Regions from separate parts of the Pelagibacterium nitratireducens genome, predicted to be linked through region 2. Evidence: predicted binding sites of a transcription regulator. Region 2 holds the regulator's gene; the other holds the start of a gene.

Region 1 (8,086 bases), 1.5 Mb from region 2:
CCGAGCGAGGCTTCAACGGGAAACTGAACGAGATAGTTCGATGCGGTAACCACCACCGCCATGGCCAGAACGGCCCAGAAAAAACGCACGCCCATAGCGTCGTTGTCCTTTTTTCCAAGAGCGGCAAGATGACCGCCGGATTGATGCCACGAAGCCGTGTGGCTCCGATGAAAATGGACGCGGGCCGGTAGATGACCGGTGCGTCCCGGAGCGTTCTCAGCAAAAGTGGCGGCCACTTTTCCGGTTCGAGAACGCGACCGGATAGAAAACAACAACGCCGCGTCAGGTCACCCTCACGCGGCGCGAAAACTTTTGCGCGTCGTTTCGCCTTAGCTGGCGATGGCGGCGCGAACTTCCTTCTTGATACCCAAGGCGCGAACCGAAAGGTCTTCGTCCTTGGCCTTCATAAGGAACGCATCGAGACCGCCGCGGTGCTCGACAGTGCGCAGCGCAGAAGCGGAAATGCGCAGCTTGACCGAACGCTCAAGCGATTCCGAAATCAGCGTCACATCGCAAAGATTGGGCAGAAAGCGGCGGCGGGTCCGGTTGAGCGCATGGCTCACATTGTTGCCGGTCAACACGCCCTTGCCGGTGAGTTCACAGCGCCGTGCCATTGTCTTATTTCCTGTCAATCACATCGGGACCGGAAAATTCCCGGTCAACCGATTGGGTTTTGGTTGTTTAACTGTTCGCCCCGCCGAGCCGAAAAAGCGCACAACGCTCCTTCTTGGCGGTGCTCCAAGTGGAAGAAACTTTGGCCGGGGATATAGAGAAAGCCCCCCCATCCGTCAAGCGCTAGCGCGCATTGCGCCGGCTTTTATGTCGCCGCAACGCTGGACAGGCCGAATCCCAACGGGCAACGTAACCTCTCATCTGATTCGTGGGGCGCGAATCCGAGTTGTGGCCGCATGAACATGAACGAGACACGCGTGAAACGCCTTTCCCTTTCTTCTCTCGCCCTCGGCACCCTCCTTGCTTTCGGCCTTGCAGCGCCTGCCACCGCGCAGCAGCAGGGCTCCATCGCCTCCTACGTGGTGTCCATCGGCGGCATCAACGTCTCCAATATCGACATCAGGCTCGGGCTTGAAGGCTCGGACTACCAGCTCGATGTCGTGGCCGACGTCGCCGGGCTTGCCCAGGTCGTCGCGCAAGGCTCGGGCGCCGTCAATTCGGGCGGCGCAATCACCGCCACCGGCCTGCAGTCGAACCGCTTTTTCCTCGAAACCCGCACCGCCAACGAACGCTTCGCGCTCCAGACGGCCTATTCTGGCGGCAATGCCTCGGTCGGCGACGTCACCCCGCCCCTCAGCGACAATCCCGACCGCGTGCCGGTCGACGCCTCTCACCGTTCCGGGGTCAACGACCCGCTTGCCGCTTTCATCCTGCGCGGCGAAGCCCTCGACGGGACGCTGTGCAACCGCACCCTGCGCATCTATACCGGCATCGAGCGCTTCGACATGCCCTTAAACTTTGTCGAAACCACCACCGCCACCTCGACCCGCACCGCCTACCAGGGACCTGTGGTCCTGTGCGCCATGCGCTACGTGCCCATCTCGGGCCATTTCGAAACGTCCGAAATCACCGCCTATCTCCGCGATTCCAAACGCATGCTGGTCTGGTACATGCCCCTGCGTGATTCGGGCTTTTTCATCCCCTACCGTGTCCTGATGGGCTCGAGCTTTGGCGACATTTCAATGGTTCTGGTCGGGCTCAACTAAAAGGGGCGCGTTTACCAAGCCCACCGGTTGAGCTTGCCTGACCCCCATTCGCCGCACCAAATGGCTCCGCAATTGAACCTGGGGGCATGGGGATGTTTACCAAACCGCTGAGCGGGCGATCCTACGCCACTGCCCTGTTGATCAGGGCCGGTGTGATCCTTGCTGTCTTCGCCGCCGCCTTTACACTCTTTTCCTTGTCGATGGGTGATTGCTCGGCAGGCTCGGGAGCATGTGGGGCGGGGATGGCAGTTTTTATTTTGGCTGCACTGGCGACATTGGCAATCTTTGTTCTCTCCATTGTCGGCATCTCGGTCCGCCGCGCACGGGATGCCGGCTGGCACCCACTGATCGGCCTCTTTCCCGTGCTGTTGCCATTCGTCATGTATACGCCCTTGCAGGGTATCCTGGTGCTCACCGGACCACTTTTCCTGCTATTCATGCCTCTTTTCTTTCCGCCTTTGAGCATAGCGTGGCTGGCAACAATCGCGATGCTCTGTTTTGCCCCGACCGCCACAACGCGCAGCAGGCAATCCGCCAGCAACCGCCCACCGCGCATCTAAGCTGCGCGCGCTCGGCCCGCCTCCAGCGGCCGCTTGGAAAACCCCCGAAACCGCTTGAACACCAGCGGCATCAACGTCATTGCCAGATAAAAGACCCCCGCGACAAAGAACGCCGCCGAAAGCCCCAGCCCGGCGATCAGCGCGCCACCGAAAATCCCCCCGAACGGCATGAGCGCCCAGGCCGAGGCCGTGACCAGCGATGAGACACGCCCCACCAGCTTTTCCGGTATCCGCTCCAGGATCACCGCCGAAAGGATGGGATTCAAGAAGCCCGACGCGAACCCGCCCACAGCCAGCGTTGCAAGAATGCCGGCCAGCGGCGCATCGAACGCAAACACCGCAAAACGCGGCAGCGAAATGATCATGAAAGCGCCGACATAAACCGGCAGCCTCGGCATCTTCTCGCCCAACGCGGTGGCCACCATGGCCCCCAGCACCGAAAATCCCGACATCACCGCAAAGATCAGCCCCAGCGTTTCGGCGCCGCGCCCGCCCTCCTGAGCCCACACCGGCACCAGAACCGCAGCATAAGCCTGATCGAGCAGATTGGTCACCGCCACCATCACAGCGATCCCCACCAGAACGGCATCGCCGCGCAAGAAGGCGAAACCTTCCCTAAGCTCGCTGCCATAGCTGGTCTTTGCCTCTGGCGCATCCGCCTCGGCTTTTTCCCGCGTCCCCGGCCGCACCCCGGCCAGCAGGATCGCCGCCGCAAAACCCAGGGTCACGGCATTGAAACTGAGCGCCATGGCCGGCCCCACCAGGGCTACCAGCGCCCCGGCCGCACCGGCCCCCACCGTCGACGCCAGCCGCTCGATGGTGCCCACAACGCCCGTCACTCGCTCCAGCGGCAACTTGCCCCGGCGTGCCACGAGCGGCACCAGCGCATGCTTTGCCGCATCGGCCGGGCCCTGCAACAGCCCCACCAGCGCTACGAGCGGAAACAGCAAGGGCACGCTGAGCAGCTCGAGCGCCGCCAGAAGCGGGATCGCGCCGACGGCAAACAGCCCGAAAAAATCCCCAAGAACCGAAACCCGCCGCGGTCCGACCCTGTCGATCAATGGCCCGCCCAGAGCCTTGGCCAGCACATAGGGCGCCATTTCGGCAAACACCACGAGCCCGGTCAGCAAAGGATCGCCCGTTACCGTCAGCACCAGCCAGGGAATGGCGATCACCGACAGCCGTGTGCCCGAAATCGAAAAGGTCTGCGCCACCACAAGCGCAAAAAAATCGCGACGCCCGCTCATTTGTCCTCTCCCTTGCCGAAAGGGCGATAGGGAAAGCCGTGCAGATGCACGGTGAACGCTCGCCAGCCCTCGGGCAAGTCTTCGCCCGGCGCCGGTGCCTCGGCCTTGTGCCGCGCCAACAGCGCGTGGATCTCATCCATCAGCGCCCTGGCCGCCTCGGGCGACATGGCAATTGTGTAATCGGAAAAGGTCTGTGCCTTCTTCCAGTCGTGGGGCAGATCGGTAAACCCCTCATGGGCCCGCTGCATTGCCGCTGCATGGTGGCTGACCACCGATTGCATCATCGCCATGCTGGCATCGAGCGCTTCGCCCGGCTCGGCCTCGGAAGGCTCGATCATGGTCGCTTCGTGCCGCGCCTTCCACCAGCGGTCGCGCCTGTTGCCGCGTGCCTCATCGGCCTCGATGAACCCGTGCTCGGCCAATTGGCGCAAGTGGTAGCTGGTTGCCCCCGAATTGAGCCCAAGCCGCTCGGCCAGCGTGGTGGCCGTCTGCGGCCCCTCCATGCGCAATATGCCCAGCATTTTCAGCCGCTCAGGATGGGTCAGCGCCTTGAGCGCTCTGGAATCGGGTACGATTCTGGAAATTTCGCGCATTGGACAACCTCGATGGCATCAATTGCCACCAGGCTATAATCGCAAAGATTATTTTGCAAACATTTATTTGCAATCATGCGCCCGGTAGGTTTTCCAACCGCGCCAGCACAAAGTTCACACGCTCGGAAACGCCGATCCTGGGAAGTACGATAACCTCATAGCCCAGCGCCGGATACGCCCGCTCCAGCCGGTCATACTCGGCAACCGCTTCCTCAAAACCATGCTGCCGTTCGGGATCGGTCACATAGATCTCGCGCCAGGGCGGCGTCAGAAACACCGTTCGATTGTAGCGTTGCGCCTCCAATACGCTCCGGTCCAGTTCACCCCCATCCACCGATTCGAGCGCCACGGCCGCATCGACCAGTCCTCTGTCGAAAAACACCCAGCCCTGAAGATCCCCGGCCCGCACCCGGTCCTCCAGCGCCAGCGCCATGGCCCGCTGCGCAAACGCCGCCATGTCGATCCACGGCAGCGCCAGCCCCGGCCCGGCCATCTCCTGCGCCACGATCCGGCGGCCGGGTTCCTCGACGGTCGCAAAGCCCCGCGCGTCCAGTTCGGCCAGCAGCGTGGACTTGCCTCCGCCCGAACAGCCCGAAATCACCACAAATTTCTCGCTCATGTCCGCTCCGCCGCAATATCGCCGACGTCCCATTCCGGGACGGTCAAAATCTTTTTCGTCAAAATGAAAGAATTTTTACCCCGGCAACCGGGCCATCGCCCCTTTATCCGCATCGCGCGGATAAAAAAATCGTCTTAACGCTTCATCAGCACTTGCCCCGATTTCCCGCCCGTTAACCAGTTGGCAACCAAGATGAACGGTTTTGCTGCCTTTTTCGCCCGCGTGACGGCGCCCGACGCTGCTTTAGTGGCCCACCGCTCCACCCCACCACCACATGCTGTAGGGAACAAATCAGGATTCAGACCCGCTCCCCGATTCGGTTCGGGTTTGTTCCGTTTTCGTTCAAATTGTTAAGTTTGCCCGCCCACCGGCCATTGCCTTTCCCGCTTTGATACACCACCTTGCGGGGCAAAAGCCTTTACCCTTGCCCTTTCCCAGAGCCGATGACCACAACACCATCCCAGGCCGTAAAGGCCGTGCTCGGCCCCACCAATACGGGCAAAACCCACTATGCCATCGAGCGCATGCTGGCCTATCGCTCGGGCGTTATCGGCCTGCCGCTGCGCCTTCTGGCCCGCGAGGTCTATAACCGGGTCGTCGAACGGGTCGGCGAATCGGCGGTGGCCCTGGTCACCGGCGAAGAACGCATCGTGCCAAAGGCCGCCCGCTACTGGGTGGCCACTGTCGAGGCCATGCCCACCGACATGATGGCCGATTTCCTCGCCATCGACGAAATACAGACCGCAATCGATTTCGATCGCGGCCACGTCTTTACCGACCGCCTGCTGCACGCCCGCGGCCGCGCCGAAACCCTGCTGTTGGGCGCCCAGACCATGGAGCCGGTCATCCGGCGCCTTTTGCCCCATGCCGACATCACCTTCCGCCCCCGCTTTTCCCAGCTGAGCTGGGCCGGGTCGCGCAAGATTTCGCGCCTGCCGCGCCGCTCAGCCATCGTCGCCTTTTCCGCTTCGGAAGTTTACGCCATTGCCGAATTGCTGCGCCGCGAACGGGGCGGGGCTGCCGTCGTCATGGGCTCGCTCTCCCCGCGCACCCGCAACGCCCAGGTCGATTTGTTCCAGAACGGCGATGTGGAATTTCTCGTGGCCACCGACGCCATCGGCATGGGGCTCAATCTCGACGTCACCCACGTCGCCTTTGCCTCCGATTCCAAATATGACGGTCGCCAGTTCCGCCCTTTGACGCCCGCCGAAATCGGCCAGATCGCCGGCCGCGCCGGACGCCATATGCGCGACGGCACCTTTGGCGTCACCGGCGGCACCGACCCCTTTGACGAGGAAACCATTGCCGCCCTCGAAGCCCATGACTTCGCGCCCGTCAAACAACTCCAGTGGCGCAACCGCGACCTTGATTTTTCCTCGCTGACCGCCCTGCACGCCAGCCTCGAGGTCACGCCCGAACACCCGGCTCTCACCCGCGTGCCCGTCGCCACCGACCAGCGGGCCCTCGAATTTCTCCTGCGCCGCGAGGAAGGCCAACTAGCCAATTCCCGCGAACGCACCGAATTGGCCTGGGCCTGTTGCCAGATCCCCGATTTCCGCGACATTTCCCCCGCCGCCCATGGCGAAATCGTCACCCGAATCTTTTCCGGCCTTGCATTAGCAGGAAGGATAGACGCTGACTGGATTGCCGAGCAGGTCCGGTTCTGCGACAATACGGTTGGCGACATCGATACGCTGTCCAACCGGATCCGCCAGATTCGGACCTGGACTTTCATTTCTAACCGCAGGAACTGGCTGGAAGACCCCACGCACTGGCAGAAAACGACCCGAGCGATCGAGGACGCTTTGTCCGACGCCCTGCACGAAAGGCTGATCCAGCGTTTCGTCGACCGGCGGACCAGTGTGCTGATGCGTCATCTTAGAGACAAGCAGATGGTATCACCAGAAATCACCGAAAACGGCGAACTCGCGATCGAAGGCCACATCATCGGCACGATCGAAGGGTTCCGATTCACGCTCTCGCGCATCGACGGCGAGGCCGATTCGAAAAACCTGCGCTCCGCGGCCACCTCGGTTGTCGCGCCCGAAATCGCCAAACGCGCGGACCGTCTGGCCGGCGCGCCCAATGAGGAATTCGTCCTCGCCACCGACGGCGTGATCCGCTGGCGTGGTGAAGTGGTGGCTGAACTGGCCGAAGGCGCCACCCTTTTTGCCCCCCGCATCATCATTTTGGCCGACGAGAGCCTTTCAGGCCCCGATCTCGAAAAGGTCGATGATCGCCTTTCGCTCTGGCTGCGCCATCATATCAACACCCAGCTCGAACAGGTCATCGCCCTGCTCGAGCCGGCCGAACTCGAAGGCGCCGCCCGCGGCATCGCTTTCCGGCTGGCCGAAAACCTGGGCATCATCGCCCGGCCCGAAATCGCCGAAGAGGTCAAGGCGCTCGATCAGGACACCCGCGCCAAGCTGCGCAAGCTCGGCGTGAAATTCGGTGCCCACCACATCTACCTGCCGTTGACCCTCAAGCCCGCGCCGCGCGAACTGGCGCTGATCCTGTGGGGTCTCAAGCATGGCGGCGTGCGTCAGCCGGGCATTTCCGAATTGCCCCATATCATTTTGTCTGGCCGCACCTCCTTTCCCATCGATCCCACTTTCGACCGCCGCCTTTACGAGGTTGCCGGCTTTAAGGTCGCCGGTGAACGCATCGTGCGCGTCGATATCCTCGAGCGCCTGGCCGACATCATCCGCCCGCTCGTCGCCTATGACGCCAACCGCCCCGTCGACACCCCGCCGCCCGAAGGGGCAGCCGAGGCCAATGGTTTCCGCGTTACCGTCGAGATGACCTCGCTCTTGGGCTGCGCCGGCGAAGACTTCGCCTCGATTCTGAAATCTTTGGGCTATCGCCTGCGCCGCACGCCCAAGGTGCCGGCCGAAACGACGTCGGCTGAACCAATGCCCGCTGCCGACCCGGCTACCGCTGAGACGCCCGCCGCTGATACCGCTCAAGCCGAATCGGCGCCCGCCGAACCGATTGCCCAAACCGCTGTCGCCGAAGCAGCGCTTGAAGGCGCTCCGGTCGAGGCCGTCGCAGAAGGTGTCGCTGACGAGCCCGTACCTGCCCCCGAGGCGACCGCCGATTCCGAGCCGGTCCCTGCGGCAGCCGAAGCCGATGCTGCTGTACCCGCCGAGCCCGAGTTCGACGAAGTGTGGTTCCCGGCCGGTCGCCGTCCCGAGCGCACCCGCCCCGAACGCAACAAACGCGAAGGCAATCGCCCCCCGCGCCCCGAGGGCCAGCAGCGCTTCAAGGGCAAGGGCGGAAAACCGGGCCAGCCCGGCAAGGGCGGACATCAGGACAATCGCGCCAACGAGCGCCCCCGTCCCGAACGGCG
Region 2 (8,086 bases):
GCGACCACACGATGGTGTAGGTCACATCCAGATTGCGGTCGGCCATCGCCGGACCCGGCTGGATGCCGAGGAGGATGAGGCCCGCCAGAAACACCGCCATGGACCCCGAGCCGGGGATGCCAAACAAAAGCGTGGGGATGAGCCCGCCGCCTTCCTTGGCATTGTTGGCGGATTCCGGCGCGATCACACCTCGAATATCACCCTTGCCGTATTGCGAGCGGTCCTTAGAGGTCTGAACGACGTGGCCATAGGCGATCCAGTCCACGACCGAGCCGCCAAGCCCGGGGATGGCGCCGATGACTGCACCAAGGCCCGAACAGCGTAGAGCGAGCCATTTGTAGGTCCAAGTGTCCTTGAGCCCCTGCCGCCACCCCTGCCCCAGAGAAGAAGATTTGCTGGCAATCGAGGAGCCACCGCGCAGCAGGTCGACAATTTCGGGCACGGCGAACAGGCCCAGCGCCACGATCACCAGCGGAATACCGGTCGAGAGATAGAGTAGGCCGAAATCCATGCGATACTCGCCAGTGGCTGGCGCTGCGCCGACGGCGCCGAAGGCCAGGCCCAAAGCGGCAGCAGCGACGCCCTTGGCAAGGTTGTTGCCCGAGAGGACGCCGACCATCGAGAGGCCGAAAAGAGTGAGGGCGAACAGTTCGGCCGAGGAAAAGCTCAGGATAAGCGGGCGGGCGATAACAACAAAGCCGGTAAGGATCAGGGCGCCGAACAGACCGCCCATGAGCGAAGCCGAGAACGCCGCCGACAACGCGCGGGCAGCCTGCCCCTTCTTGGCGAGTGGAAATCCATCGAGAACGGTTGCCTGACTGGCCGTCGAGCCTGGAATGCCCATCAGCACCGACGCAAAGGTGTCGGAGGTGGGAATGATGGCGACGAGGCCGATAAGCATGGCCAGTGCCGAGGTTTGATCCATGCCGTAGAGGAAAGGCAGCAGCAGTGACAAACCGACGATGCCGCCAAGGCCGGGCAGAATGCCAATGACCAGGCCCAGCAGCACGCCGAGGGTCAGAAACATCATGTGGTGAGGGGTCAGCAGTTCAGCGAGCGCTGAAAAAAGTACGTCGAGCATATTGGTTACTCGTGAGTTTTGCCGAACGCAGGTTCGGGTGCCGGCGCAGCATTATCGCGGAGCACGACAAGCGCGCATCAGGAAAGCGACGGCGCCGCGGCTCTCTGAGCCGCGGCGCCGCTGAAAACACGGCCTATTCGAGAGTGACCTGGTAGTTCTCTGTCAGGAACTGACGCACCCAGTCACGGGCCACAGGGTCGATGGTCGTCGCAGCGGTGTAAACACCGGCTACCTCGTCACCGACGGCCTGGTCGTATTCACCCAAGATTTCAACCTTTGCGGCCTGGAGTTCAGGATCTGCGACGGCGTCGACGAAAGCCTGACGGTAGGCCGCCACGATCTCAGGTGGAGTTCCGTTGGGAAGCATGGCCGGCTTCTGGGCAGCAAAGCCCGAACCAAAGAAGGCGAGATAGGCCTGCAGTTCGATTCCTGCTGCGCCCATTTCACCATGAACCATTTCGTAAGCTTCAAGGAAGTGTGGCAGATCGGGGAAGGTCGGGTCACGCTGGACGTTGCCTTCCGAATCGAGCACGCCCCAGGAAAAGAGCGGAACAGCGTCGCCGGCTTCGACAAGCGGGACTACGTTGGTGAGGTAGGCCGACGAGGTCTGGTAATCGATTGTGGCTTCGCCACGCTCGAATGCCAGACGGCCATCGCCGCGGCCGGTCATGCCGAAGACATGACGCACGTCGAGGCCCAGCACTTCAAAGGCCAAAAGCGGAACGAGATCGAGCGAGGTTGCGCCCTGGCTGGCATAAACCAGTTCGGTGCCCATGAGCTCGCCCATTTCGGATGCGTCGGAAATCCCGAGGCTGGCCGGGACGTAAACCACACCGCCGGTCGGGGAAACCAGAACGGGCTCAAGTTCGGCGTAGTCATATTGAACGCGGCTATCGCCGAGCAGGAACGGGAACTGGGTCGAACCCGACGTACCAAGCAGAGAAAGTCCATCGGGTTCGGCGCGTGCGACGAATTCGTTGGCGCCGGTGATCGAGCCGCCGCCGGGGACGTTGCGAACGATCACGTTTGGTTGCCCGGGCAGGTGCTTGGACAGATAGGGTGCGTAAAAGCGCGCCCAGACGTCGGACCCCCCACCTTCTGAGAACGGAATCCACCATTCAACTGTCTGGCCGGAAAAGTCGACCTCCTGGGCCTGAACAGAGGCCGGCGCAATGGCAATCGAGGCCGCCATAACGGCGGACACGGCCAAACCCCGCGCGAAGCGAAGTGCATTTTTCATATAGGATCCTCCCATAGAGTTCGCGGGCAGACCTCCGCATCGTCCCCACGCCGCGCCTCCCCAGCGGCCTTCGGTCCATCCGAGCGTTGCACCCTGATTTTCTCCGGCCTTTGCCGAGGCATGGCAAGGAAATGCGGAAACAACGGATGTCTGCTGGAATGCATCATGCAACACCAAGCTGTCGGAAAGCTGTCCGGCACAAAACCCGCGACTATTCGGCCGCCATCGCCCCGTTCCCAGGGCCCTGAGCGGCCTTTTGCGATTGGGCTACGGGCAGTTCGAGGCGTATCGTGCAACCGCTTTCGACGGAGATGATACCAACATCACCCCCCGCCCGTTGAGCAATGGCCCGGACGATAGACAGGCCAAGACCGCATCCTCCATCGCTGTCGTCGGACAGCCGCACAAATCTGTCGAACACCCGGTCGCTGGCTTCGGGCGGAATACCGGGACCATCATCGGAAACGGTTAGGGCGGCCATATTGCCCACACGCTCGACAACGAGCGAAAGCCGTCCGCCTTCGGCACAGCCATATTTGAGACCATTGTCGATGAGATTGTCGATCGCCTCTTCAAGCATAACGCGGTTGCCGGCAACCGGCAGGGGCTCGGTGGCAGATTCAAGTTCTATATCGACATGGGCCTTGAGGGCTCGGGGCACATGCCGGCGGGCCACATCGGCGACCAGCCGGGTGAGGTCGGATGGTGGTTGAAGGTCGTCGCCCCTGCCCTCATTGGCGATGTCGAAATTGAGCAATTGATGGCTCATGCGCGAAAGCTGGCGCGCCGCTTGCGCCAAATCCTGCAGACGGGCCGTGCGACCGTGGTCGCTGCTCGCGCTGAGGGCGGCCTCGGCCTGGGCCTGAATGGCGGCAACTGGATTGCGCAATTGATGGGCCGCGTTGCCGATAAAGGCGTTGCGCCTATCGAGTTCGTCCTTGAGCCGGGCAAACAGGCTGTTGATGGTCTCGACCAATGGAGCAACCTCGTGGGGCACAGGGCGGCGGATGGGGCGCAAATCGCTGGCCGAGCGCAATCCCACGGCGCTTCGCAAATCGGTGAGCGGGGTCAGACCCCGATTGATGCCGAACCAGAACAGAACCGCTGCAGAGCCAACGATAAGCAGGAGATTGAAAACAGATTGGCCAACGAGCGAGAGAGACAGAGCCTGCCGTTGGGTGACCGTTTGCCAAACCTGAACCGTGGTCCAGCCATCGAAATCGATATCAGCTATGAATTCACGCAGGATGACAGCTCGGACCGGTCGACCGTTGTATGTGCTGTCGAAAAAGACCGGTGTGCCACCCGGAACCACCAGGTTGGCCGAGGGCACCGGCGCGTCGGAGTGGCCGGTCACGAAGCGGCCGTCGGCGGCGCGAACCTGATAATAGATCGGATCGCCCAGCGCGCCGACCAGAGAATCAAGCAGCGCATCGGCAACAAGGTCACCCTTGGTCAGCACAACCTCGCGGGCAACGGCGTGTGCCACCACCTTGAGCGTGTCGTCGTAGAGGTCTTTGGACATGTTCTGCGCCGACCAATAGCGCACGGCGCTCGAGGCCAAGGCAACAAAGATCAACGGTACGACCAGCAGCACAAAAAGCCGGGCGCGAAGGCTTCGTGTACTGACTGGTCCAGCGCTCATTGGACCGCCACCGGGCGGAGCACATAGCCGAGCCCGCGGATAGCCCTTATTGTGATGCCGAACGGTTCGATCTTGCGGCGCAGGCGGGACACCAGCAACTCGACAGCGTTGACGTCGATATCGGCACCTGTCCCATAGATGCTGTCGCACAGGGCGTCCTTGGGCACGACACGCTCGGCATGGTCGAACAACACCTCCCAAAGCGCAAGTTCGCGCCGGGGAAGAGCTATCAGTCCATCAGGGCCTACGAGCTGACGCGAAAGCCTGTCGTAGCTGAGCTGTCCCATGGCCTCAATGTTGTGCACACGCTGGCCCCTGCGGCGCCCCAGGGCGCGCACGCGCGCATTGAGCTCGGCCATTTCGAAGGGCTTGGTCATGTAGTCATCGGCGCCCGCGTCGAGTCCGATGATACGGTCATGGAGGCTGTCGCGGGCCGTCAGCACAAGCACGGGAATATCGTTGCGTTCGGTGCCCAGAGTGCGAATGACATCGAGGCCACTGCGTTTGGGAAGGTTGATATCGACAATGGCCAGATCGGCGCCCTCGGTTGACAGAAATTGAGCGCCATCATCGCCATTGGCCAGCCAATCGACGGCGTGCCCTTCGTCCTGTAATGACTGAATGACTGCGCGCGCCAACATTGTGTTGTCTTCGATCAAAACGATGCGCAAACGCCTCTACCTTCCGTGTTCATTTTTTCAACAGCGGGGATCGCGCGGCGCAAAGCCCCTTCTGTTTGGACAATGTGACCCCGCCGGGACCTGGCTGGCAAGCAAATTTCCGTGAGGGGTGGCCTCGCGCCCAATGAGGCGTTAGACATTGGCCGGACCGGCCTGCGCTCGGAGGATCATCGGTTCACGCCTGTCATTGGAGGAGGATTATGAGCGGACTGCTGCGTTGGGCACGGGCCTTGAGCGCGGGATTTGGATTGTCTCTGGCTCCCGCGACCACGGCCTTCGCCGAGGTCAGTTTCCAGGGCGAGACCATCGAGTGGATCATTCCCTTTAGCCGGAGCGGCGGATCGGATACCTGGGCGCGGTTCAATGCGCCATTTCTGAGCCGGCACCTGCCGGGTCATCCAGAAATCGAAATCGTCAATGAACCCGGCGGAGGCGGCACCCGTGGTCCCAACACGTTTGCCAGCCGTGCCCGGCCGGACGGGCTGACCATTCTGGGGACTTCGGGATCGACACAATTTCCCTACCTGCTGGGCGATCTGCGTGTGCGTTACGATTACAAGGACTGGGAAGTGGTGATGGTAGCACCGACCGGAGGGGTGGTTTACGTCGCGCCCGGAACGGGGGTCGAGGGTCCCGACGACATCGACAGGCTTGCCGACCAGACCCTGGTGTTTGCGAGCCAGGGGCCAACATCGCTCGACCTCGTTCCCATGCTGGCCTTCCGGTTACTTGGTTTTGATGTCAGCTATGTGTTCGGCTACACCGGTCGCGCCGACGGGCTGATCGCCATGGAACGAGGCGAAGTCAGCATCGACTACCAGACAACGGCCTCGTACTTGCGCAACGTTGTTCCGATGGCCGAGGCCGGCGACGCCGTGCCACTTATGAGTTGGGGCATCCTCGACGAAAATGGTGTGATGCAGCGCGATCCGACCTTTCCCGATCTGCCCATCGTCGAAGAAGTGTATGAGATGTTACACGGCGAGCCGCCTTCCGGGCCCGACTATGAGGCCTATCGCGCTTTCAATATCGCCGGATTTGCCGCTCAGAAGATGGTGATTCTACCGGGCGGCACGCCGCCGGAAATCGTCGAGACATGGCGCCAAGCCTGGCGTGATATCTTTGCCGACCCCCAGTATCGCGCCGAAGTTTCAAGCGTTCTGGGGGCCTATGAGCAGGTCACCGATCGCGCGGCGGAAGCCCTGTTTATCGAAGGGACGACGATCGATCCGGCGGTCCGCAAGCGTATACTCGACATGCTCTCGAACGAATATGCGGTGCGGTTGAGCGATCAATAGAACGCACCGGCCGGCAATCGAGAGGCGCTGCTAGAGCCGTGATTACAGTGGACGCTTGCGGAACATTTACGGAACATGTATAAAAGTTCAATATTTGTTCCGATTCGACGCCGCCGAGGGATCCGCCAATGTTGACGCGTAAACAGCACGAACTTCTGATGTTCATCCATGAGCGGATGAAAGAGAGCGGCATTCCGCCCTCGTTCGACGAAATGAAGGAAGCGCTGGATCTGAAATCGAAGTCGGGCATCCACCGGCTCATCACGGCGCTGGAAGAGCGTGGCTTTATCCGCCGTTTGCCCAACCGGGCTCGAGCGCTCGAAGTCGTTAAGCTGCCGGATTCGATGAATCCGTCGCTGGGCGGGCGTAAGGCGCGGTTTGAACCTTCGGTGATCGAGGGTACGCTGGGCAAGGTGCCAGCCAAGACCGTGGCGCCCCGCCAGGACAATGGCGGATCGGTGGCCATTCCGGTGATGGGGCGCATTGCGGCGGGTGTGCCGATCGAGGCGATCCAGACTCACTCTCATTCCATTGCGGTTCCACCCGAAATGCTGGGTTCTGGAGAACATTTCGCACTCGAAGTGCGGGGGGATTCGATGATCGATGCCGGGATTTTCGACGGCGATACTGTCTTGATTCGCAAGCAGGATGCTGCCGGAAATGGTGAGATCGTTGTCGCGCTGGTCGATGACGAGGAAGCAACCCTTAAACGCCTGCGCAAGAAGGGAAACGCCGTGGCGCTGGAGGCGGCCAACCCGGCTTACGAAACCCGGATTTTCGGTCCTGACCGCGTGAAGGTTCAGGGACGTCTGGTGGGATTGCTGCGGCGCTACTAGATTTTCTTTGACTTAGCCTTGTTGTCCTCAAGGCCCTAAAGCTGGATGCGCCACGGGCGGTCCGGTCCGTCGATGGCGGTGCGGATTGTTGGCGGCAGATCGGGGCCATTCCAATCGATCATATGAGCGCCATAGCGGGCGAGGTCTGAAGCGTCGACAACCAGTTTGGCTGCCGTCTCGCATTGGGGCGGCGCAGTCAGGCGGGCGATGACGATCTCGGCGATGCGGCAATCTTCGTCAAACGCGTCGCGAGATTTGACCAGCGCTACGGTATAGCCCTCCTCGGTCGAGAGGATGCAGCCCAGACTGTCGCAACCTGTGGCGGTGTGGGCGTCTTCGATAACCGTCAGATAGCGTTCTGACCAGATGGTGGTGGCAAAGGTATTGTTGCGGCCGGCGATCAGGGCAACCCGGTCTCCGCTGCGGACGGCCAATGCCTGGCTTTGATCGGCAATGAATATGTCGGGCGCCTGCTCGAGACAGAAAAAAGCGATGAGCGGAACCGCGACAATGGGGCCAGTTATGCGCATGTGGGTTCGAAAATAGGCCAGCCATGCCAATGCGAACAGAGCGACGCCGAGCGCGACCGGGGACAGTATGGGACTCGGGTCGAACCCGCCGCTCAAATTTCGGACGAAACCGGCGCACCAGAGCATAGCCTCGATGCTCCAGCCGAGCCCAGCATAGGGAATGGCCTCGAGGCCAAGAGGGAGCAGCAAGGTTCCGAGCAGAGCAGCAGGCATCATCACAAAGCTCACGATGGGCATAACCATAAGGTTACCCAACACCCCGAATGGCGCGGTCTGCTGGAAGTGGTAGGCGGTAAAGACCAGTGTTGCCAGACCGGCAATGATGCTGGTGGTAGCAATGTCGAGCATCAGGGTCAGCGCCCTGCCCCGCTGTGGGCGTTCCCTGTCCTCCCGATTGCGCCGAGCCAATTCGTAAGCCGCTATCAAAGCGATGACGGCGGCAAAGGAGAGCTGAAAAGAAGCGCGGAAGACGCTGGTGGGTTCGAAAACGATGATTGCCAGACCGGCGATCGCCACGTTGCGCATGGTCAGTGCCTGCCGCCCGGCAATGATGGCGGCAAAGATGAGCGCGAGCATGATGGTCGAGCGCACCGCCGGGATAACCATACCCGAAATCACCATGTAGGCTAGCGCCGTGGCAATACCAAAACCCGCGGCGATCTTTTTTATGGGGAAGCGTTGGGTGACACCATGGCCCAGTGAGAGAAAAAAGCGAACGCAGGCGAACATGGTGCCCGCCACCAGCGTCAGGTGCAGACCGGAAATGGCAATGACAT

The links. The regulator LexA, encoded in region 2, represses DNA repair genes until DNA is damaged. The targets are predictions, from matches to a motif close to TGTTCNNNNTGTGTTCNG.
Region 1: V6617_RS03135 (helicase-related protein) is a predicted target of LexA. The motif match lies at 5,066-5,083, and genes of this name have one in related genera.

Annotation. Positions count from the first base shown of each region.
Region 1 covers NZ_CP146275.1:594,172-602,257, reverse strand. Annotated here, with positions in the region: gene V6617_RS03170 (VUT family protein) at 1-95, opposite strand, end outside; gene rpmB (50S ribosomal protein L28) at 330-614, opposite strand; gene V6617_RS03160 (DUF3108 domain-containing protein) at 930-1,718, shown strand; gene V6617_RS03155 (hypothetical protein) at 1,811-2,278, shown strand; gene V6617_RS03150 (MFS transporter) at 2,275-3,525, opposite strand; gene V6617_RS03145 (helix-turn-helix domain-containing protein) at 3,522-4,118, opposite strand; gene V6617_RS03140 (AAA family ATPase) at 4,192-4,737, opposite strand; gene V6617_RS03135 (helicase-related protein) at 5,181-8,086, shown strand, end outside.
Region 2 covers NZ_CP146275.1:2,131,413-2,139,498, forward strand. Annotated here, with positions in the region: gene V6617_RS10585 (tripartite tricarboxylate transporter permease) at 1-1,081, opposite strand, end outside; gene V6617_RS10590 (Bug family tripartite tricarboxylate transporter substrate binding protein) at 1,215-2,321, opposite strand; gene V6617_RS10595 (sensor histidine kinase) at 2,533-3,966, opposite strand; gene V6617_RS10600 (response regulator transcription factor) at 3,963-4,607, opposite strand; gene V6617_RS10605 (tripartite tricarboxylate transporter substrate-binding protein) at 4,847-5,944, shown strand; gene lexA (transcriptional repressor LexA) at 6,073-6,780, shown strand; gene V6617_RS10615 (ComEC/Rec2 family competence protein) at 6,816-8,086, opposite strand, start outside.